Regions from separate parts of the Streptomyces griseochromogenes genome, predicted to be linked through region 1. Evidence: riboswitches for the same ligand, from Rfam matches in the RefSeq annotation. Region 1 holds a riboswitch; each other region holds the start of a gene.

Region 1 (5,406 bases):
GACGCCGAGCTCCTTCAGGTCCTTCACCAGGTACGAGTTGACCTGGAGGAACTCGCCGGACAGCGTCTCGCGCTTGAACAGGTTGGAGACCTGCGGCTCGATGCACTCGTACACGCCCGCGATGGAGGCGATGGTCGCGGTCGGGGCGATCGCGAGGAGCAGCGAGTTGCGCATGCCGACCGCGGCGATCCGCTCGCGCAGGGCCGCCCAGCGCTCGGGCCAGTTCAGCTCGACGTCGTAGTGGTCGGGGTGCAGGACGCCCTGGGCGGTACGGGTCTTCTCCCAGGCCGGCAGCGGGCCGTTGCGCTCGGCGAGGTCGGCGGAGGCCTCGTACGCGGCGAGCATGACGCGCTCGGCGATCCGCGTGGACAGGGCCTTGGCCTCGGGCGAGTCGAAGGGCACGCGCAGCTTGAAGAAGACGTCCTGCAGACCCATGGCGCCCAGGCCCACCGGACGCCACCTGGCGTTGGAGCGGCCCGCCTGCTCGGTCGGGTAGAAGTTGATGTCGACCACCCGGTCGAGGAAGGTGACGGCCGTGCGGACCGTCTCGTCCAGGCGCTGCCAGTCGATGTCCCCGTCGCTGACGAAGGCACCGAGGTTGACCGAGCCCAGGTTGCAGACCGCGGTCTCCCCGTCGTCCGTGACCTCCAGGATCTCCGTGCAGAGGTTGGAGGAGTGGACGACATGGCCCGCGGTCGCCGTCTGGTTGGCCGTGCGGTTGGCGGCGTCCTTGAAGGTCATCCAGCCGTTGCCGGTCTGCGCGAGGGTGCGCATCATGCGGCCGTACAGATCGCGGGCCGGGATGGTCTTCTTCGCGAGGCCCGCCGCCTCAGCCTTGCGGTAGGCGGCGTCGAACTCCTCGCCCCACAGGTCGACCAGTTCCGGCACGTCCGCCGGGGAGAACAGCGACCATTGCGCGTCGGCGTTGACCCGGCGCATGAACTCGTCCGGGATCCAGTGCGCGAGGTTCAGGTTGTGGGTACGGCGGGCGTCCTCACCGGTGTTGTCCCGCAGCTCCAGGAACTCCTCGATGTCGGAGTGCCAGGTCTCCAGGTACACGGCCGCGGCACCCTTGCGCCGGCCGCCCTGGTTCACCGCGGCCACCGAGGCGTCCAGGGTCTTCAGGAACGGGACGATGCCGTTGGAGTGCCCGTTGGTGCCGCGGATGAGCGAACCGCGGCTGCGGATACGGGAGTAGGACAGCCCGATGCCGCCGGCGTGCTTGGAGAGGCGGGCGACCTGGTGGTAGCGGTCGTAGATGGAGTCCAGCTCGTCCAGCGGGGAGTCCAGCAGGTAGCAGGAGGACATCTGCGGGTGGCGTGTACCGGAGTTGAAGAGCGTGGGGGAGGAGGGCAGGTAGTCGAGGCGGCTCATGAGCCCGTAGAGCGCCGCGACCTCGTCCACCGCGCGGGCGCTGTCGTCCTCGGCGAGGCCGGCGGCGACGCGCAGCATGAAGTGCTGGGGCGTCTCGATGACCTGGCGGGTGATCGGGTGGCGCAGCAGGTAGCGGCTGTGCAGGGTGCGCAGGCCGAAGTAGCCGAAGCGGTCGTCGGCCGCCCGGTCGACCAGGGAGTCCAGGCGGGCGGCGTGCAGCCGGGCGAACTCGGCGGTCCGGTCGGCGATGAGACCCTCGCGGTGGCCCACGGCGACGGACTCGGTGAAGGACGTCACGCCCTGCGAGGCGGCCTCCGCGCGGATGGAGAGGGTCAGCAGCCGGGCGGCCAGCCGGGAGTAGGCCGGGTCCTCGGAGATGAGACCGGCGGCCGCCTCCGTGGCCAGCTCGCGCAACTCCGCCTCGTCGGCCCGGGCGGACCGGCCGCGCAGCGCGGCCGCGGCGACCCGGCCGGGGTCCGCGTCGGGGAGATCGGCGGTCAGCTCGGTCAGGGTCCGCAGCAGCGCGGTACCGGGACCGTCCGTCTCCACCGGGGCCTCGGTAGCCTGGATGGCTGAAGCCGGGTCGGCTGGCGCGATGGTCACGTGGGGCTCTCCCTCGCTCGGCACGGGGCCTTGCGGAGGGCAGGGGGCAGCACGAGCGCGCGGGGCGTCGCGTCCACCGACCCGCTCCACGAGGCCCGGACGTCTCAAGGCACCCGCGCCGGACGGCCGGGTGCGCGCTGCCGACAGGTCCTCGGACTGACACAGGCGTGCGGATGCACGCAAGTACACCGTTGCGGGACAGTTCCGGATTCGCACCGGATTCCCCTGCGGCGACAGCGAGGACGAGCATACATCTAGTGCCGGGCTGTCGTGTCACCCCCAGATGTTGTGTCTGTTGCGTGTTGTGGCGGCTTCAGAGTGTCAACAGCGGGCCGCCGTGGTACTTGTTGTCGGCGGCCCGCTGCGGGTGGATCGTGGTTGCTCGCGCAGTTCCTCGCGCCCCTTCAGGGCGCGTTTCAGTGCCCGGCGTCCGCCGTGGCCGGCGGGAGTTCCACCTGAACTCCCGGCTCGCCCGCGTCCGCCGTGTAGTCCTCCGGGCGGGTCTCGTCGAGCCCCTCGGGGGCCTTCAGGGCCTTCAGGACGACGGTGAGGACCAGCGTGACGAGGACGTTCAGGACGAAGGCCGTCAGGCCGATGTAGCCGATCTCGCCGATGCCCGGGATCTCCTTGGCGTTGCCGCCGAAGTGCTTCTGGGTCGGGGAGGCGATGCCGTACGCGGCGAACGTGCCGTACACCATGCCGACCGCCCAGCCGGCCAGCAGCGCCCAGCGGTGGAACCAGCGGGTGAACAGGCCGCCGACCAGGGCCGGGAAGGTCTGCAGGATCCAGATGCCGCCCAGCAGCTGGAAGTTGATGGCGACTGTCTTGTCCATGGTCAGCACGAAGACCAGGGCGCCGACCTTCACCAGCAGCGACACGAACTTGGAGACCTGGGCCTCCTGCTTCGGCGTGGCGTCCGGCTTGATGAAGTCCTTGTAGATGTTGCGGGTGAAGAGGTTCGCCGCCGCGATGGACATGATGGCCGCGGGCACGAGGGCGCCGATGCCGATCGCCGCGAAGGCCACGCCCGCGAACCAGTCCGGGAACATGTCCTCGAACAGCTGCGGGATGGCCAGCTGCCCGTTGGTGACCTTCACCCCGGCCGCGACCGCCATGAAGCCGAGGAGGGCCAGCAGGCCCAGCATCAGCGAGTACAGCGGCAGGATCGTGGTGTTGCGCCGGATCACCTCACGGCTCCTGGACGACAGCGTCGCGGTGATCGAGTGCGGATACATGAACAGCGCGAGCGCCGAGCCGAGCGCCAGCGTGGCGTACGTCCACTGGCCCGCCCGAGGCGGGGCGAGCACGCCGCGCGGCTTGCCCGTCGCCGGGTTGACTTGGCTGAAGGCGTGGCCCGCCTTGGCGAAGACGTCGTCGAACCCGCCCAGCTTGATCGGGATGTAGATGATCGCCACCGTGATCACGATGTAGATCAGCGCGTCCTTGACGAACGCGATCAGGGCGGGGGCGCGCAGACCCGAGGAGTAGGTGTACGCCGCCAGCACGCCGAAGGCGATCAGCAGGGGGAGGTCCTTGACGAACCAGTTGGTGTTCTCGCCGCCGCCCACGCCCATCACGTCCAGCACGGCCTGGATGCCGACGAGCTGGAGCGCGATGTACGGCATCGTCGCGAGGATGCCGGTCAGCGCCACGGCCAGCGACAGGCCCTTGGAGCCGAAGCGGCCGCGCACGAAGTCCGAGGTCGTCACGTAGCCGTGCTTGTGGGACACCGACCACAGGCGCGGCAGGAACGTGAAGATCAGCGGGTAGACGAGGATCGTGTACGGGACGGCGAAGAAGCCCGCCGCGCCCGCCGCGTAGACGGCCGCGGGCACGGCGACGAACGTGTACGCCGTGTAGAGGTCGCCGCCGAGCAGGAACCAGGTGATCCAGGTGCCGAACGACCGTCCGCCCAGGCCCCATTCGTCCAGGGAGTGCTCGTTGTCGGCCCTGCGCCAGCGGGCGGCCAGGAAGCCCATGACCGTGACGGCCAGGAAGAAGAAGATGAAGACGCCGAGCGCGACGCCGTTGACGCCGTCCTTCACTTCGCCGCACCCCCGTTCGCGCCCTTGCGGGCGCGCTGGTCACGCTGCCACAGCCGGTACGCCAGCATCGTGAGCGCGGTGGAGATCAGCACCCACAGCATCTGGTACCAGTAGAAGAACGGGATCCCGATGAAGGCGGGATCCGTCTTGGCGTACGAGCCGACCCACAGCATCGCCACGAAGGGTGCGACGAGGCACAGGCCGATGATCACGCGGGCCGGTGTCACGACCGGTGGTCTCACTTCAGGCGTTTCGGACATGCCACGGCTCCGTCCCCTCACTGATCACCTGTGTAATGCGCAGGCAATCTAGGTGACGGTGTCATGGATGCGGAAGACCTCGTCCGCATGTCGGTATGTCGATTTGGAGGTTGAGTCGTGAAGACCTCAACTCCGCCTAGTCCTGCGGGCGCTTGAGTCTCGCCACGAACTTGTACCGGTCGCCCCGGTAGACGGACCGTACCCACTCCACCGGCTTGCCCTCGCGGTCCAGGGAATGGCGGGAGAGCATCAGCATCGGCAGGCCCACGTCGGTGCCGAGCAGGCCCGCCTCGCGCGGGGTGGCCAGCGAGGTCTCGATGGTCTCCTCGGCCTCGGCGAGATGGACGTCGTAGACCTCGGCGAGGGCGGTGTAGAGGGACGTGTACTTCACGAGCGAGCGCCTGAGGGCCGGGAAGCGCTTGGCCGACAGATGGGTGGTCTCGATGGCCATCGGCTCGCCGTTGGCCATGCGCAGCCGCTCGATGCGCAGCACGCGTCCGCCGGCCGTGATGTCGAGCAGTTCGGCGAGCCGGTCGTCGGCGGTGATGTAGCCGACGTCCAGGAGCTGCGAGGTGGGCTCCAGGCCCTGGGCGCGCATGTCCTCGGTGTAGGAGGTGAGCTGCAGCGCCTGGGACACCTTCGGCTTCGCGACGAAGGTGCCCTTGCCCTGGATGCGCTCCAGGCGCCCCTCGACGACGAGCTCCTGCAGGGCCTGGCGGACGGTGGTGCGGGAGGTGTCGAACTCGGCCGCCAGCGTGCGCTCCGGCGGGACCGGAGTGCCCGGCGCCTTCGTCTCCGTCATGTCGAGCAGGTGCTTCTTCAAGCGGTAGTACTTGGGCACACGCGCGGTACGGACCGTCGTCCCGGCCTCGTTCTCCGCACTGCCGACGTCGGTGCTCATGCTCTGCCTTCCCGGCTCCTGATGCCGAAAGCGACCGACATCCCATCGGCCACGGCTCACATCGTGGCACGGCTTCGTGGGTCAGGGCTCCACCCGCACGCTCCGTGATCTCCTCTATATACCGTCGGACCCGTTGCTGGTCTAGTCCAACGGGGTGGGCGCCGGCACCAGGGCCGGCACCCCCGCCCTAGATCCCCTGCCACTCCGGCTTGTTCGTGTAGGT
Region 2 (5,406 bases), 4.5 Mb from region 1:
CTACGGCAAGGACGCCCAGGACCTGTTCGCCGATGCCGCCGCCCATCGAACGGTGGGCCCCAGGCCCCCGTACCAGCCGTCGACCGACGGCCCGGCGCTGCCCGGCTCGGCGAGCACCTGGCAGCATGCCAAGCTCCTGGCCTCGGGCGACTTCCGCCACACCGGCCACAGCGACATGATCGTGGTCTGGACCGACGGCAAGGTCACGCTCTACCCCGGCGACGGACAGGGCGGTTTCGGCTCGGGGCAGCAGCTGCTGGCCGCCAACGGCACCTGGACCCACGCCGAGACCATCACCGCCGGCGACTTCACCGGTTCCAGCCAGTTCGACCTGATGGTGCGCTGGTCCGACGGCGAGGTCACCCTCTTCGGAGACGTCGGCTCCAAGGGTCTGCACCAGGCGGGCACCCGGATGATCGGCCCCAACGACACCTGGAAGAACGCCACCCAGATCACCGCGGGCCGCTTCGGCGCGGGCCAGTACGTCACCGACCTGATGGTGCGGTGGTCGAACGGCGAGCTGACCCTCTACACCAACGTCGGTGCCGGTACCTTCGGCCAGAAGCACCGGCTCAAGGAACCGAACGGCACGTGGAAGAACGCCACGCTCCTCACCGGCGGTGAGTTCTCCGGCAACCAGAAGTGGGACCTGATGGTGCGCTGGTCCGACGGCGAACTGGACGACTACGTCGGCACCACCACCTCTGCGCTCGGCACCGAGCGGCGCCTCCTGGACGCCAACGAGCCGTGGACCCACGGCGTGGCGATGACCACCGGCGACTACACGGGAAACGGCCGCACGGACGACCTCGTCGTCCGCCGGTCCGACGGTGAGACCACCATGTACACCGACACCGGCGTCACCCGGCTGGGTGACGAGCACACGCTCGTCACCCCGGCCTCCTGAGCGAGGTCGTCAGGTGGTCGAAGGACGCACGCCGTGCCGGATCCACACGTTGGGTTCGACGTAGACCGCGCGGTCATGTGCGGTGTCGCAGTGGACCGGGACGAGGGCGCCCGGTACGTCGATGTCCCCGTCACTGTCGAAGGGCAGGCCGGTCCACTGCCGCCACTGGGCCAGGGAGCCGCTGACCGTCATCGACGCCGTGGCGACCTTCTCGACGCTGCCACCGGACTTGACGTGCACGCGCAGCCACGGGTCGGCAGGCAGTCCGTCCTCGCGCCGCCGGCGGATGTAGTCGGCCATGGGGACCCGTGGTTCGAGGTGTTTGGCCGTGGGACGGACCGGGGCCAGCAACGCGTCGTGGCCCTGTCGTCGGGCGCCGTCCCGCAGCGCGGTCAGCATGCGGTAGGACAGACCACGGCCGAGGTACTCGGTGTCCACCGTGATCTCCAGCGCGCTGGCTGTCGTCGGCGCGTTCCCGAGGTGCCGGTCGCGGTAGGCCCATACGAGCACTTGGTCCCAGCCCTTGTCCGGCATCTCCTCACGGCCGTCGAGCCCGGCGTCGAAGGGCACACTCAACCCGCGTGCCACTACGCGGTCGCCGTCCGTCGCCACCACGCAGTACTCGGGGAAGTCTTCGGCCACCCGGCTCAACAGGGCGCCCGCGACCAGATCCTGAGGGATGAAAGCGGGCCACGTCTCGGTCATCTCGTAGAGCCGGGACGTCAATGACGGACGCTCGGTGAGCGGGGTGATCAAGATGCTGTCCATGTCTGTCACGGTGGGGAACCCTGTCATGGGAACACCCTCTTGGCCAGCGGTTTTACCCCTCGACGGCGGCTCGTGCCGGCCGTCCGGTGAACACGTCGGTTCAGCTCACCGGGCCGCCTCGGGAGTCGTGCCGGGCCCGGCGAGGCCGAGTTCGTGTTCGCCGAGGGAGGTGAAGCAGCGCTCGACGTCGGTGTCGGTCACTTCGGCGAGGGTCGCGGGCGACCAGCGGGGGTTGCGGTCCTTGTCGATGACCTGGGCGCGGATGCCCTCCACCAGGTCGGGAGTGCTCAGGGCGGCGCAGGAGACGCGGTACTCCTGGTCGAGAACCCGCTCCAGCGAGCCGAGCCGCCGGGCGTGGCGCAGGGCGGCCAGGGTGACCTTCAGGGCGCTGGGCGACCTGGTGAGCAGGGTCTCCGCTGCTTCCTTCGCCGCCGTGTCGCCATGGGCGAGCAGCCGCCGGACGATCTCCTCCACCGTGTCGGCGGCGTAGCAGGCGTCGATCCACTCCCTCCGGCCGGCCAACTCGCCCGTGGGCGGCGACTGCGTGTGACGGGCGAGCACCTGCTCCACGGTCAGGTCGGCGAGGTCGGCGACGAAGGCCCGGAGCGCGTCGGACGGCACGTAGTGGTCGGCGAGCCCGCACAGCAGGGCGTCGGCGGCGCCGATCTGTGCGCCGGTCAGTGCGAGGTGGGTGCCCAGTTCGCCCGGGGCGAGGGAGAGGAGGTAGGTGCCGCCGACGTCGGGGACGAAGCCGATGCCGGTCTCGGGCATGGCGACCCTCGACCGTTCGGTGACGATCCGTACGCTGCCGTGCGCCGAGATGCCGACGCCGCCGCCCATGACGATGCCGTCCATGACGGCGACGTAGGGCTTGGGGTAGTGGGCGATGCGGGCGTTGAGGTGGTACTCGTCGCGCCAGAACGCGGCCGAGGCGGTGCCGTCGCCGTCGCGCGCGTCGTCGTGGACGGCGCGGATGTCGCCGCCCGCGCACAGACCGCGCTCCCCGGCCCCGGTGATGACCACGGTCTCCACGGCCGGGTCGTGCTCCCAGGCGGTCAGGGCCTCATCGATGCGGCGCACCATCGCGTGGGACAGCGCGTTGAGTGCCTTCGGCCGGTTGAGGGTGATGTGGGCGGCCCGTCCGGCTGTGTGCAGCAGGACGGATTCCTCGGTACCGGTCGTCCGAACGCCTCCGTCAGGCCGCGGGCCACGATCGACACGCATGATCTCATCGGTTCCTTGTCTCGATGGTTCAACGACGGCTCACGCCGCGCCGGTCCCGGGTCGCCGCGCTGAGCCGCGGCGGTGTGAAGGCATAGAGATCGAGGATCTCCGGCAGGGGTGCGATGCCCGGCCCGCCCGCGCGTACCCAGTCGGTGATGTCCTCGGTGGCGTGGGGGTCGTTGACGAGTCCCAGCCAGACCGGTCGGCCGCCGGCGGCCCGTCCGGCGGCGGAGGGCTGTACGACGATGACGTTGGCCTGTTCGCAGACGTCGAGGCAGGCGGAGATGCGCACAGGAACCTCCGCTCGCAGACGCGCGGTCTGCCCCGCGTGATCGACGCCGGTCACCTTGGTACTGCCACAGCAGCAGTCCCGGCACACGACGACACGGCAGGGCGCCGGTTCGGCCCCCGGTACGACTACCGCGTCGCCGGATGCCGGTTCCGCCAGGTTCTCTGGCACGGTCAACCACTCCTCCCCCGGGGAAATCCGCCCCGGTGTCCGTCGAGGAGGCGACCGCGTGAGTCTCCTGGCTCTCGGGTCGTCGCTCGTCCCGGCCTTCCCGCCCTCGCGGACAGTGGCCTGTCGGAACTCGCTCACCGATCACAGTGGCGGGACCGCGCCGGATTCACACCGGCTTCCTCGGATCGCCGTCGCCTTGTCGCGGATCATCATTCCATCGCCGACCAGCTCCCGTCATCCTCGCGACGACGACCCGGGCACCCGGACCGGCCGACGCGGCGGCCCCGGCCGTCGTGGTCAGTACACGTCGCGCGCGTAGCGCTTGTCGGCGGCGAGCTGTTTGACGTACGCCGCCGCCTCGGCCTCGTCCAGGCCGCCGTGGACGACGGCCGTCTCCCGCAGGGCCCGGTCGACGTCTTTGGCCATCCGGGAGGCGTCGCCGCAGACGTAGAGATGGGCGCCGTCCCGGAGCCAGGACCACAGCTGCGCACCGTGTTCGCGCATCCGGTCCTGGACGTAGATCTTGGCGCGCTGATCGCGGGAGAAGGCGGTGTCCAGACGGGTGAGCGTGCCGTCGGCGAGGAACGCGGTCAGCTCCTCCTCGTAGTAGAAGTCGGCGGCCCGGCGCTGTTCGCCGAAGAACAGCCAGTTCGGCGCGTGGTGGCCGCGGGCCCGGCGGTCCTCCAGAAAGCCGATGAAGGGCGCGACGCCGGTGCCGGGGCCCACCATCACGGCCGGTGCTGCGGGGTCGGCGGGCGGGCGGAAGTGCGACGCCCGCTGGACGCGGACCGGAACCGGTGTGCCGGGCTCGGCGTCGGCGAGGAACGGGGAGCACACGCCCTGTCGGGGGCGGCCGCCGAGGTTCTCGTAGCGGACGACGGAGACGGTCAGCGAGACGAGGTGAGGGTCTGTCAGGGGGCTGGAGGATATGGAGTACATGCGGGGTTGCAGGCGCCCCAGCACGTCGGCCCATTGCTGTGCCCCGGCCCGGATTCCGAACTCGGCGACCACGTCGACGGCCTGGCGGCCCCAGGACCACTGGGCCAGCTCCCCCTTGTTGTCCTGCCGCAGCAGCTTGCGCAGCTCGCGCGGGTCGCGGGCGCGGTCGGCGACGAAGCGCAGCAGGCCGGGAGTGATACGGGTGATGTCCAGATGGCGCAGCAGTGCCTCGGCGAAGGGCACGTCCCCGGCGTTGGTGACCCGAACGGCCGCGTCCGCGTCCAGGCCGGTGACGGCCAGCCACTCCGTCACGAGCTCCGGCCAGTTGACCGGCTGCACCGCCAGGGCGTCCCCGGCCTCGTAGACCAGCGGGGTGTCGCTGTCACGCGTGTCGAAGGTGAAGCGCCTCACCTCCTTGACCGCACCGGGCAGGCTCAGCAGGCGGTTTCCGGTCAGGCGGGCGGTGACGGGGGCGGAACGGCTCGGGCGGGGAGCCGCCGGGGTGGCGGGGGCCGGATCGGGCGCCGGATCGAAGGCGGGATCGGAGGCCGGGTGCTCGGGGCTCTTCAGCACAGTGAGCACCTGGTCGAGCCAGGCCCCGGCCTCGGTCTCGAAGTCCGGTTCGCAGTCGGTGCGCGGGGCCAGGCGTATCGCCTCCAGCTCCTCCATGCGCCGGTCGAGACGGCGGCCATGGCCGCAGAAGTCGTCGTACGAGGAGTCGCCGAAGGCGAGGACGGCGTAGCGCCTGCCCGCGAGGCGCGGGGCGTCGGGCGAGGCGAGGGCGTCCCAGAACTCGGCGCCGTTGTCCGGGGCGTCGCCGTCGCCGAAGGTGCTCGTGATCAGCAGCAGGTCGGCGTCGGAGGGCAGCGCTGCGGGGTCGGCCTCCTCCATGGGCAGGAGGGCGGCGGAGTGGCCGTCGGAGGTGAGTCTCTCGGACGCGGCGATCGCGAACTCCTCGGCGTTGCCGGTCTGCGACGCCCAGAGGATCACGACCTGGCGGCGCGGGGCGTCCGCGGACGGGGCGGACGACCGCGGGGAGCCGTCGATGCCGTGCGCGGTGGAATGCGTCGCCTCCGCTCTGGAGTACATCCCGGCCAGCGCACCGTTC
Region 3 (5,406 bases), 1.1 Mb from region 1:
ACCCCCGCCGCCCTGGACTTCGTCGGCCGGCTGGCGGCGGCCTTCGGCAAGCGGCGTCAGGACCTGATGAGGGAACGCCGCCGGCAGGCCCTGCGCCTGGCCGCCGGGTCCCCGCTCGACTTCCCCATGGTCACCTCCGCCGTCCGCGCCGACGCCACCTGGCACGTCGCGCCGCCCGCCCCCGGCCTGACCGACCGCCGTGTGGAGATCACCGGCCCGCCCGAGCGCCGTATGACGGTCAACGCCCTCAACTCCGGCGCCCAGGTGTGGATGGCCGACTTCGAGGACGCCACCGCGCCCACCTGGCGCCATGTGATCGACGGGCAGCTGAACCTGCTCGACGCCATCGAGCGGCGCATCGACTTCACCGCCGACGACGGCAAGGAGTACCGGCTCGACGGGCGGGAGCGGCTCGCCACCGTCGTCGTACGGCCGCGCGGCTGGCACCTCGACGAGGAGCACCTGGAGTACGACGGACGCCCCGTGCCCGCCGCGCTCGTCGACTTCGGCCTGTACTTCTTCCACTGCGCGCAGCGGCAGATCGACGCGGGTCACGGCCCGTACTTCTACCTCCCGAAGCTGGAGAACCGCTACGAGGCCCGACTGTGGAACGACGTCTTCGTCACCGCGCAGGAACTCCTCGGCATCCCCCGGGGCACGATCCGCGCCACCGTCCTGATCGAGACGATCACCGCCGCGTTCGAGATGGAGGAGATCCTCTACGAGCTGCGTGAGCACAGCTCCGGTCTCAACGCGGGCCGCTGGGACTACCTCTTCAGCCTGATCAAGACCTTCGGCCACCGCACCGACTTCCTGCTGCCGGACCGGGCCAAGGTGACGATGACCGCGCCCTTCATGCGGGCGTACACCGAACTCCTCGTGCGCACCTGCCACCGCCGCGGCGCCCACGCCATCGGTGGTATGGCGGCGCAGGTGCCGAGCAAGGACCCGGCCGCCCACGAGGCGGCGCTCGCCAAGGTCCGGCTGGACAAGGAGCGGGAGGCCGAGGACGGCTTCGACGGCTCCTGGGTCGCGCACCCCGCACTCGTACCCGTGTGCCGCGAGGTGTTCGACGGTGTCCTCGGCGAGCGTCCGCACCAGCTCGACCGGACGCGGGACGACGTGGAGGTGACGGCCGCGGATCTGCTCTCGGTGCGCCGGATCAGCGGGCCGCCCACGGCGGAGGGCGTGCGGACCAACATCTCGGTCGCCCTGCGCTACTTCGCCGCCTGGCTGCGCGGGCAGGGCGCCGTCGCGCTGAGCGGCCTCATGGAGGACGCGGCCACCGCCGAGATCGCCCGGGTGCAGATCTGGCAGTGGCTGCGGCACCGGGTGATCGACCGGGAGACGGTCCTCGGGCTGCTCGACGAGGAACTCGCGGCGCTGGGCGCCGAGTACCCGTGGGCACCCGTGGAGGAGGTCCGGGCCCTCTTCGAACGCACGGCACTGACCGGTGAGTTGCCGCTCTTCTTCACCCCGGACGCCTATGCCCGCCACCTGGTGCGCCGGACGCAGGCCCGGTCATGAGCGGCGGCATCCGGCGTGTCGGAGTGGTCGGCGGCGGCCAGATGGGCGCGGGCATCGCCGAGGTGTGCGCGCGGGCCGGGATCGACACGATCGTCTGCGAGGCCGACGCCACGGCCGCCCACGCCGCGCGGGAGCGGGTGGCGGCTTCCCTGGAGCGTGCCGTACGGCGGGGCAAGCTGGAGCGGTCCGCCGCACAGGACGCCCTCGCCCGCCTGGTCTTCACCGGCGAGCCGGCGGACTTGGCCGACCGGCAGCTGGTCGTCGAGGCCGTCGTCGAGAACGCCGACGCCAAGGCGGAGGTGTTCGCGGCCCTCGACAAGATCGTCGAGGACCCGGAGGCCGTCCTGGCCACGAACACCTCCTCCCTCCCCGTCATGCGCCTCGGCATGGCCACGAGCCGCGCCGACCGGGTCGTAGGTCTGCACTTCTTCAACCCTGTCCCCGTACTGCCCCTGGTGGAGCTCGTGACGTCCCTGCACACGGCGCCCGAAGCGGCGGCCGTCGTCGAGGAGTTCGCCGCGCTCACGCTCGGCAAGACGGTCATCCGCTCCCGGGACCGGGCCGGTTTCGTCGTCAACGCGCTGCTCGTCCCGTACCTGCTCTCGGCGATCCGTATGACGGAGTCCGGCTTCGCCACCGCCGCCGACATCGACGCCGGCATGGAACTGGGCTGCGCCCACCCCATGGGCCCGCTGAAGCTGGCGGACCTGATCGGGCTCGACACCGTGGCCTCGATCGCCGAGTCCCTGTACGACGAGTTCAGGGAACCCCTCTACGCCCCTCCCCCGCTGCTGCAGCGGATGGTGGAAGCGGGGCTGCTGGGCCGCAAGGCCGGTCGGGGATTCCACATGTACGACCCGACCCCGTAGGGTGGCCGGTGCAGCTGGTTCGCCCCGTCAGCCAGGCGGGACGCGTCGTAAGAGGGAACCCGGTGGAAATCCGGGACTGCCCCGCAGCGGTGAGCGGGAACGACCGCCGTCATACGCACTGGGCCCGATGTACAGGGTCTGGGAAGCGACGGCCAGTAGGTGTCCTCCCCCATGAGGACGTGCCCGCGAGTCCGAAGACCTGCCAACTGCCCGCGTACGGGACGACTCGTGCGCGGAATCCCGGTGACCTCGAGGGCGGGTCGGCGTGCGTGACCGAACGGACGGCCGACGGCCGCTGCCGTCCGGTACGTCACCCCTTCGCGCTCTCGTCCCGTCCCCGGGATCTCAGGGATTCATCTCGCGAAGGAGATCTCCGTGACCACCAAGTCCGCAGCCGCGGCAGCACGGGCCACCGTGTACGGCTACCCCCGCCAGGGCCAGGGCCGGGAGCTGAAGAAGGCGATCGAGGGCCACTGGAAGGGCCGGGTCACCGCCGACGCCCTGCGCACGGCCGCCGCCGAACTGCGTCGCACCAACTGGCGGCAGCTGGCGGAGGCCGGCGTCGACGAGGTCCCGACCGGTGACTTCTCGTACTACGACCACGTCCTGGACACCACCGTCATGGTGGGCGCGATCCCCGACCGGCACCGGGCGGCCGTCGCCGCCGACCCGCTGGAAGGCTACTTCGCCATGGCCCGCGGCACGCAGGAAGTCGCGCCACTGGAGATGACCAAGTGGTTCGACACCAACTACCACTATCTCGTGCCCGAGTTGGGCCCGGACACGCGGTTCGCGGCCGACTCCGGCAAGCAGGTCTCCGAGCTGAAGGAAGCCCTCGCCCTGGAGTTGACGGCACGTCCCGTGCTGGTCGGCCCGGTGACCTACCTGCTGCTCGCCAAGCCCGCGCCCGGGGTGTCCGCGGACTTCGAGCCGCTCACCCTCCTGGACCGTCTGCTCCCGGTGTACGCCGAGGTCCTCGCCGACCTGCGCGCGGCCGGTGCCGAGTGGGTGCAGCTCGACGAGCCGGCCCTGGTCCAGGACCGTACCCCGGCCGAACTGAACGCCGCCGCCCGCGCCTACCGCGATCTCGGTGCCCTCACCGACCGGCCCAAGCTGCTGGTCGCCTCCTACTTCGACCGGCTCGGCGATGCCCTGCCGGTGCTGGCCAAGGCACCGGTGGAGGGCCTGGCCCTGGACTTCACCGAGGCGGCCGCCGCCAACCTGGACGCGCTCGCGGCCGTCGGCGGACTGCCCGGCAAGCGGCTGGTCGCCGGTGTCGTGAACGGCCGCAACATCTGGGGCAACGACCTGTCGGCCTCCCTGGCCACGCTCGGCACCCTGCTCGGCCTGGCCGACCGGGTCGACGTGTCGGCCTCCTGCTCACTCCTGCACGTCCCCCTCGACGCGGCGGCCGAGCGGGACATCGAGCCGCAGATCCTGCGCTGGCTCGCCTTCGCCCGGCAGAAGACGGCCGAGATCGTCACCCTCGCCAAGGGCCTGGCCCGCGGCACCGACACGATCACCGCGCAGCTGTCGGCGAACCGGGCCGATCTGGCCTCCCGCGCACACTCGCCCATCACCCATGACCCGGCCGTGCGCGCCCGCACCGCCGCCGTCACGGACGACGACGCGCGCCGCTGCCGGCCATACCCCGAGCGGGCCGCGGCCCAGCGCGCCCACCTGCGCCTCCCCGCGCTCCCCACCACGACCATCGGCTCCTTCCCGCAGACCGGCGAACTGCGCTCCGCGCGCGCCGACTTGAGGGCCGGCCGCATCGACACCGCCGGATACGAGGAACGCGTCGGGGCGGAGATCCGCGAGGTGATCGCCTTCCAGGAGAAGGCGGGCCTGGACGTCCTGGTGCACGGCGAGGCCGAACGCAACGACATGGTCCAGTACTTCGCCGAGCGGCTCACCGGCTACCTCGCCACGCAGCACGGCTGGGTCCAGTCCTACGGCACCCGTTACGTCCGGCCGCCGATCCTGGCCGGCGACATCTCGCGCCCCGAGCCGATGACGGTGCGCTGGACGACGTACGCCCAGTCCCTCACCGACCGCCCGGTCAAGGGCATGCTCACCGGTCCCGTCACCATGCTCGCCTGGTCCTTCGTCCGCGACGACCAGCCCCTCGCCGACACCGCCCGCCAGGTGGCCCTCGCCCTGCGCGAGGAGGTGAACGACCTGGAGGCGGCAGGTACTTCGGTGATCCAGGTCGACGAGCCCGCCCTGCGCGAAACCCTCCCCCTGCGTGCCGCCGACCGCCCCGCGTACCTGGAGTGGGCCACGCGGGCCTTCCGGCTGACCACCAGCGGCGTCCGCCCGGACACCCAGATCCACACCCATATGTGCTACGCCGAGTTCGGCGACATCGTCCAGGCCATCGACGATCTCGACGCCGACGTCATCAGCCTGGAGGCCGCCCGTTCGCACATGCAGGTGGCCCGTGAACTCGCCGCCCACGGCTACCCGCGCGAGGCGGGACCCGGCGTCTACGACATCCACTCGCCGCGCGTGCCCAGCGCGGCGGAGGCTGCCGACCTGCTGCGCACCGGCCTGAAGGCGATCCCCGCCGAGCGGCTGTGGGTCAACCCCGACTGCGGCCTGAAGACCCGTGACTGGCCGGAGACCCGAGCCTCCCTGGAGAACCTGGTCACCGCGGCCCGCACGGTACGCACGGAGCTGTAGGCACCTCGCACCCGCCCCGGCCCTCGTGCCCGGGGCGGGCATGGTCCCGGGCCGGGTCGCTCACTGCGCACGCGGATCCCAGCGGAACCGCCGGACGGCCACCGCCGCACCGGCCACCCCCCACAGCAGCAGGACGCCGTGGTCCCGCCAGGGGAGGCCGGCGTGGTTCGTGGTGAAGGCGCGGAGCAGGGCGTCGTTGAACGGTTTCACCGGCAGCGCACCGGCGATGCCGTTCAGCGGGGCGGAGTGGATCGGCACGTACGTGCCCGAGATGAACACGAGCGGGAACAGCACCAGTTGCACGACCGGCGGCGCCGAGCACCAG
Region 4 (5,406 bases), 6.8 Mb from region 1:
GTGACGCGTACGAGACGGCGTACGACGGTGTCGGCGGTGTGCTCCGCCGCCTCCAGGACGGGACCGACGACCGCGTGGGAGCCGTCGCCGGCCAGGCCGTAGGTGCCGGGGCGCAGGGAGGCCAGGTCGCGGGTGAGCGCGATCCGGCCCGCGGCGGTGCCGTGCACGGTGAGCCGGGGTTCGGTGGGCAGGGGGCGGCCCGCGGGCGCCTTCAGCGCGGCGTCGCTGGCGAATCGGCCGGCGGCCACGGACACGGCGCCGGCGGCCAGCACCGCGGTGAGTGCGGCTGCGGTCGCTTTGACGGTGCGCACGGATCCAGTGTCGTGGCGCGCCGGGCCGACGGCCAGCGGAGGGCCCGGCCGTCACGACGGATCCGGACGAGGGTGCGGTCACCCCCGCTGGCCGTACCCCTTCAAACGTGCCCCGGCCTCTTCCATCTGTTCCTCCGTCAGCAGGGAGGGCGCGCGGCCCGGCGCCGCGGACGCCGTCAGCCACAGCCGGCACATCCACTCCAGCTGGGCGGTGCGGTCGTAGGCCTGGTCGAGGGTGGCGCCGTAGGTGATCATGCCGTGGTTCCGCAGGAGGCAGCCGGAGCGGCCGGCGAGGGCGCTGAGCATGTTCTCGGCCAGTTCGTCCGTGCCGTAGGCCGCGTAGGGGGCGACCCGGGCGGGGCCGCCCATGGCCGCGGCCATGTAGTGGATCGGGGGCAGCTCGGTCACGAGGGTGGAGACGGCCGTGGCGTGCACCGCGTGGGTGTGGACGACGGCGCGGGCGTCGGTGGTGCGGTAGACGGCCAGGTGCATGGGCAGCTCGCTGGTCGGCACGAGCGTGCCGAGCACCTGGCATCCGTCGAGGTCGACGCCGGTGATGTCGTTCGGGGTCAGCCGGTCGTAGGGCACGCCCGACGGGGTGACCAGCACGAGGTCCCCGACGCGCGCCGACACATTGCCGGAGGTGCCGACGACCAGCCCGTCGGCGACGGTCCGCCGGGCCGTCGCGACCACGCCCTCCCACAGGTGTGACTCTTCCGCTTCCGGATCCCGTCGCTGTTCAGCCATGCGGGGATCCTGCCAGCCGGCCCGGCGCCGCGGGGTCCCGTGGCGTGAATCGGGCCTGAATTCGTACTCCCGAGCGGGCGCCGGACGGCGCGCCGCTCGCCCGTCTCGGCGGCGGCCCGCGGGGTGACCAGGATCTCTTTCGCGGGCCGCCGAGGCGACCGCGGGCCTTCGCGCGCGGCCGGCAGCCATGGGGCGCCTGGGATGTCGACCCGAACACGACCCCGACAACCCGCCACTGACATCCTGAAGCCCGCTTCAGTTCACTTTCCGTTCACCCAGGTTGCCTACGGTCCAACAGCCAATGACCTCGAACGATTGCCTGGGTAAATGGAAAACTTCTCGCTGATCCTCGCGATTGTGGTGGTAACCGCACTCGCGTTTGATTTCACGAACGGTTTCCACGACACCGCCAACGCGATGGCCACGACCATCTCGACCGGTGCGCTCAAGCCCAAGGTCGCGGTGGCCATGTCCGCCGCCCTCAACCTTGTAGGCGCCTTCCTCTCCGTGGAGGTCGCCAACACGATCTCCAAGGGTCTCGTCGACGAGAACGGCATACGTCCCGAGGTCATATTCGCCGCGCTGGTCGGCGCGATCCTCTGGAACCTGGTGACCTGGCTGGTGGGACTGCCCTCCAGCTCCTCCCACGCGCTGATGGGCGGCCTGATCGGCGCCACCGTCGCCTCCGCCGGCTTCGGTGCCGTCCACGGTGACGTCCTGGTCACCAAGGTCCTGCTCCCGGCGGTCGCCGCCCCGGTCGTGGCGGGTCTCGCGGCGATGTTCGCCACCCGGTTCTCCTACGGCATCGGCCGCGGCGCCGAGGGCGAGGCCACCCGCAAGGGCTACCGCGCGGGGCAGATCGCCTCGGCCGGCCTGGTCTCCCTGGCCCACGGCACCAACGACGCCCAGAAGACGATGGGCATCATCACCCTGGCGCTGATCGCGGGCGGCGCGGTCGCCCCCGGCTCCAACCCTCCCACCTGGGTGATCCTCTCCGCGGGCCTGGCCATCGCGCTCGGTACCTACATCGGCGGCTGGCGCATCATCCGCACCATGGGCAAGGGGCTGACCGACCTGGAGCCGCGACAGGGCTTCGCCGCCCAGACCAGCGCGGCCACCGCCATCCTGGCCTCCTCCCACCTCGGCTTCTCCCTCTCCACCACCCATGTCGTCTCCGGCTCGGTGATGGGCGCGGGCCTCGGCCGCAAGGGCGGTGTGGTCCGCTGGTCCACCGCGACCCGCATGGCCGTCGCCTGGGTGCTCACCCTCCCGGCCGCCGCACTGGTCGGCGCGGGCGCCGAGTCCGTCACGGACCTGGGCGACTGGGGCACCGCGGTCGTCGCCGTCTTCCTCGTCGGCGCCAGCGCCACGATCTGGAAGATCTCCCGTCGCCAGGTCGTCGACCACACCAACGTCGTGGCCGACGACACCGCCGAGCCGGCCGGCGTGGTGACCACCGCCATCGCCGCGGTGACCCCGCCGCCCGCGGGCACCGTCACCGAGGGCCTGACGGCCACGATCCCGTCTCCGGCCGCCGCCACCGACCCGGCCCCCGCCGCTCCGGCGACCCCGCCGGCCGCCACGGTCTGACCCGAGCACCCGGTAACTGAAGGAAGCATCCCCATGAAGATCGACTGGGCGGCCCTCGGCTCCGTCTTCGGCGTCAGCCTCGTGTTCACGGTGGGCCTGGTGGCCCTGTTCACCCTCGGCATCAACGGCCTCGCGCGCCGCGAGAAGGCCGCCGCACAGGGCGGCTCCGCCGCGCTGGCGGTGACGGGCGCGTACGTGTGCTTCGCGGCCTGCGCGGCCGCGGTGGCCTACGGGATCCATTTGATCGTGGCCAAGGCCTAGTTCCCCGGAGTCCCTCCTGCGCCCTGCCGGGCCGGCACGTCAGCCGGAGCGGCAGGGCGCAGGTGTGTCCACGGCGGGCGGGACCCGCCCACCACCTCCGGCGGTACGACCTGACCGTCGTCCGGCGGCAGTTCGGCCACGTACGCCACCGTGCGTCTCCCCCGCGTCCGTTGCATCCCGTATGAGACGTACGCACCCTTGCCATGCTCACGGTGTGTGAGCACAAGAGGGATCCCCGAACGTCGCCCGGAGGAGGGGGAATTCACCGCGACCCGGTCGTCGGGCACGGCCCGGCGGGCCGGCGATGTGGGCCTCAGCACAGTCCACCGTCCCAGGTCAAAGGCAAGTTGACGGCCCTTCCGGGTGCGTGGTGGACTGCCCACGCCATGTACGGCGGCAGAAGAGGAAGCCGGTGCGAATCCGGCGCGGTCCCGCCACTGTCACCGGGGAAGAACATCCCCGGGAGCCAGGAACTCTCACCGCCGGTCTCGTCGAACCAGGGCGCGGACACCCTGAGTGAGGACACATATCGCCATGCTCGGCCGCCGATCGAGGACCAGTACCGGACCCGCCCCTGAGCCCACGGCCGGCTGAGCCGATGGGTGCCGATCGCTCATACGCGTACGGCGCCGCCGCCGGCCTTCTCGGCGACCTGTTCCTCGGCGATCCGCGCCGCGGGCATCCGGTCGCCGTGTTCGGGCGCGCGGCCGCGGCCGTGGAACGCGTGCTGTGGCACGACCACCGTGGCTGGGGCGCCCTGCACACCGCCGTGTGCGCGGGCGGCGCCGTGGCGCTGGGGGCCGTCGCCGAGCGGGCCGTACGCCGCTCCCCCGCCGCCTCCGTCGCGCTGGCCGGTGCCGCCACCTGGGCCGTCGTCGGGGGCACGTCGCTGGCCCGGGAGGCCCGGACCGTCGGGCGCGCGCTGGAGGCCGGGGACATCGAGGCGGCGCGGGCGCGGCTGCCGCATCTGTGCGGCCGGGATCCGCAGGCCCTCGACGCCGACGGGATCGCCCGGGCCGTGGTCGAGTCCGTCGCCGAGAACACCTCCGACGCCGTCGTGGGTGCGCTGGTGTGGGGTGCGGTGGGCGGGGTGCCGGGGCTGCTCGGGTTCCGGGCCGTCAACACCCTGGACGCGATGGTGGGGCACAAGTCGGCCCGCTTCCGGCGCTACGGCTGGGCCTCCGCCCGGCTCGACGACCTCGCCGGCTGGCCGGGGGCGCGGCTGACCGCCGTACTCGCGGCCGCCGCCGGACCCGACCCGCGCGGCGCCCTGCGCGCCTGGCGGGCCGACGCCCGCAAGCACCCGAGCCCCAACGCCGGGCCCGTCGAGGCCTCGTTCGCGGGCGCTCTCGGTGTGCGGCTGGGCGGCACGCTCTCCTACGGCGGACGCGTCGAGCACCGGCCCGTGCTCAACGGGGATTCCGGGCGGGCCGTCCAGGTCACCGACATCGACCGGGCCGTACGGCTCTCCCGCCGCGTCGGCCTGCTCGCGCTCGGCGCGACGGTCGCCGCGCGCCGACTCGTGAAGGGACGTGGGAAGTGAACGGTGGTCTCCTCGTCGCCGGTACCACCTCCGACGCCGGCAAGAGCGTCGTGACGGCCGGGATCTGCCGGTGGCTGGTGCGCCAGGGCGTCAAGGTCGCGCCCTTCAAGGCGCAGAACATGTCCCTGAACTCGTTCGTGACGCGCGAGGGCGCCGAGATCGGGCGGGCGCAGGCCATGCAGGCCCAGGCCTGTCGCGTCGAACCGACGGCGCTGATGAACCCCGTGCTGCTCAAGCCGGGCGGCGAACAGAGCAGCCAGGTGGTGCTGCTGGGCAAGCCGGTGGGCGAGCTGAGCGCGCGCGGGTACCACGGAGGGCGCCGGCAACGGCTTCTGGGCACGGTCCTGGACTGTCTGGCCGAGTTGCGGGGCACGTATGACGCGGTGATCTGTGAGGGGGCCGGTTCGCCCGCGGAGATCAATCTGCGGCGGACCGACATCGTGAACATGGGGATCGCGCGGAACGCGCGGCTGCCCGTGCTCGTCGTCGGCGACATCGACCGGGGCGGTGTCTTCGCCTCGTTCTTCGGCACGGTCGCCCTGCTCTCACCGGAGGACCAGGAACTGGTCGCCGGGTTCCTGGTGAACAAGTTCCGCGGGGATGTCAGCCTGCTGGAGCCGGGGCTGGACATGCTGCACGGGCTCACCGGACGGCACACCTACGGCGTGCTGCCGTTCCGGCACGGGCTCGGCATCGACGAGGAGGACGGGCTCCGGGTCTCCCTGCGCGGCACCGTCCGCGAGTCGGCCGTGGCTCCCCCCGTCGGCGAGGACGTGCTGCGGGTCGCCGTCTGCGCGGTCCCGCTCATGTCGAACTTCACGGACGTGGACGCCCTGGCCGCCGAACCGGGCGTCGTGGTGCGGTTCGTGGACCGGCCGGAGGAGCTGGCGGACGCCGATCTCGTGGTGATCCCGGGAACGCGCGGGACGGTACGGGCTCTGGAGTGGCTGCGCG

What was found. A riboswitch is a leader RNA that binds a small molecule or an ion and turns the genes downstream of it on or off. The one in region 1 is predicted to bind cobalamin.
Region 2: it holds a riboswitch for cobalamin, as region 1 does, so the genes downstream of both, AVL59_RS25635 (hypothetical protein) here and AVL59_RS06880 (ribonucleoside-diphosphate reductase subunit alpha) in region 1, are expected to answer to the same signal.
Region 3: it holds a riboswitch for cobalamin, as region 1 does, so the genes downstream of both, metE (5-methyltetrahydropteroyltriglutamate--homocysteine S-methyltransferase) here and AVL59_RS06880 (ribonucleoside-diphosphate reductase subunit alpha) in region 1, are expected to answer to the same signal.
Region 4: it holds a riboswitch for cobalamin, as region 1 does, so the genes downstream of both, AVL59_RS36045 (cobalamin biosynthesis protein) here and AVL59_RS06880 (ribonucleoside-diphosphate reductase subunit alpha) in region 1, are expected to answer to the same signal.

Annotation. Positions count from the first base shown of each region.
Region 1 is NZ_CP016279.1:1,468,493-1,473,898, forward strand. It holds gene AVL59_RS06880 (ribonucleoside-diphosphate reductase subunit alpha) at 1-1,977, opposite strand, end outside; cobalamin riboswitch at 2,103-2,227, opposite strand; gene mctP (monocarboxylate uptake permease MctP) at 2,394-4,022, opposite strand; gene AVL59_RS06890 (DUF3311 domain-containing protein) at 4,019-4,282, opposite strand; gene AVL59_RS06895 (GntR family transcriptional regulator) at 4,419-5,183, opposite strand; gene nagB (glucosamine-6-phosphate deaminase) at 5,371-5,406, opposite strand, start outside.
Region 2 is NZ_CP016279.1:5,977,642-5,983,047, forward strand. It holds gene AVL59_RS25620 (trypsin-like serine peptidase) at 1-907, shown strand, start outside; gene AVL59_RS25625 (acetyltransferase-like protein) at 917-1,675, opposite strand; gene AVL59_RS25630 (enoyl-CoA hydratase/isomerase family protein) at 1,781-2,899, opposite strand; gene AVL59_RS25635 (hypothetical protein) at 2,928-3,278, opposite strand; cobalamin riboswitch at 3,420-3,541, opposite strand; gene AVL59_RS25640 (molybdopterin-dependent oxidoreductase) at 3,657-5,406, opposite strand, start outside.
Region 3 is NZ_CP016279.1:2,594,299-2,599,704, reverse strand. It holds gene aceB (malate synthase A) at 1-1,527, shown strand, start outside; gene AVL59_RS11045 (3-hydroxybutyryl-CoA dehydrogenase) at 1,524-2,396, shown strand; cobalamin riboswitch at 2,408-2,605, shown strand; gene metE (5-methyltetrahydropteroyltriglutamate--homocysteine S-methyltransferase) at 2,772-5,081, shown strand; partial or broken gene AVL59_RS56315 (ABC transporter permease) at 5,142-5,406, opposite strand, start outside.
Region 4 is NZ_CP016279.1:8,313,328-8,318,733, forward strand. It holds gene AVL59_RS36025 (alpha/beta hydrolase) at 1-311, opposite strand, end outside; gene AVL59_RS36030 (class II aldolase/adducin family protein) at 390-1,058, opposite strand; gene AVL59_RS36035 (inorganic phosphate transporter) at 1,386-2,648, shown strand; gene AVL59_RS36040 (hypothetical protein) at 2,682-2,909, shown strand; cobalamin riboswitch at 3,264-3,404, shown strand; gene AVL59_RS36045 (cobalamin biosynthesis protein) at 3,508-4,452, shown strand; gene AVL59_RS36050 (cobyric acid synthase) at 4,449-5,406, shown strand, end outside.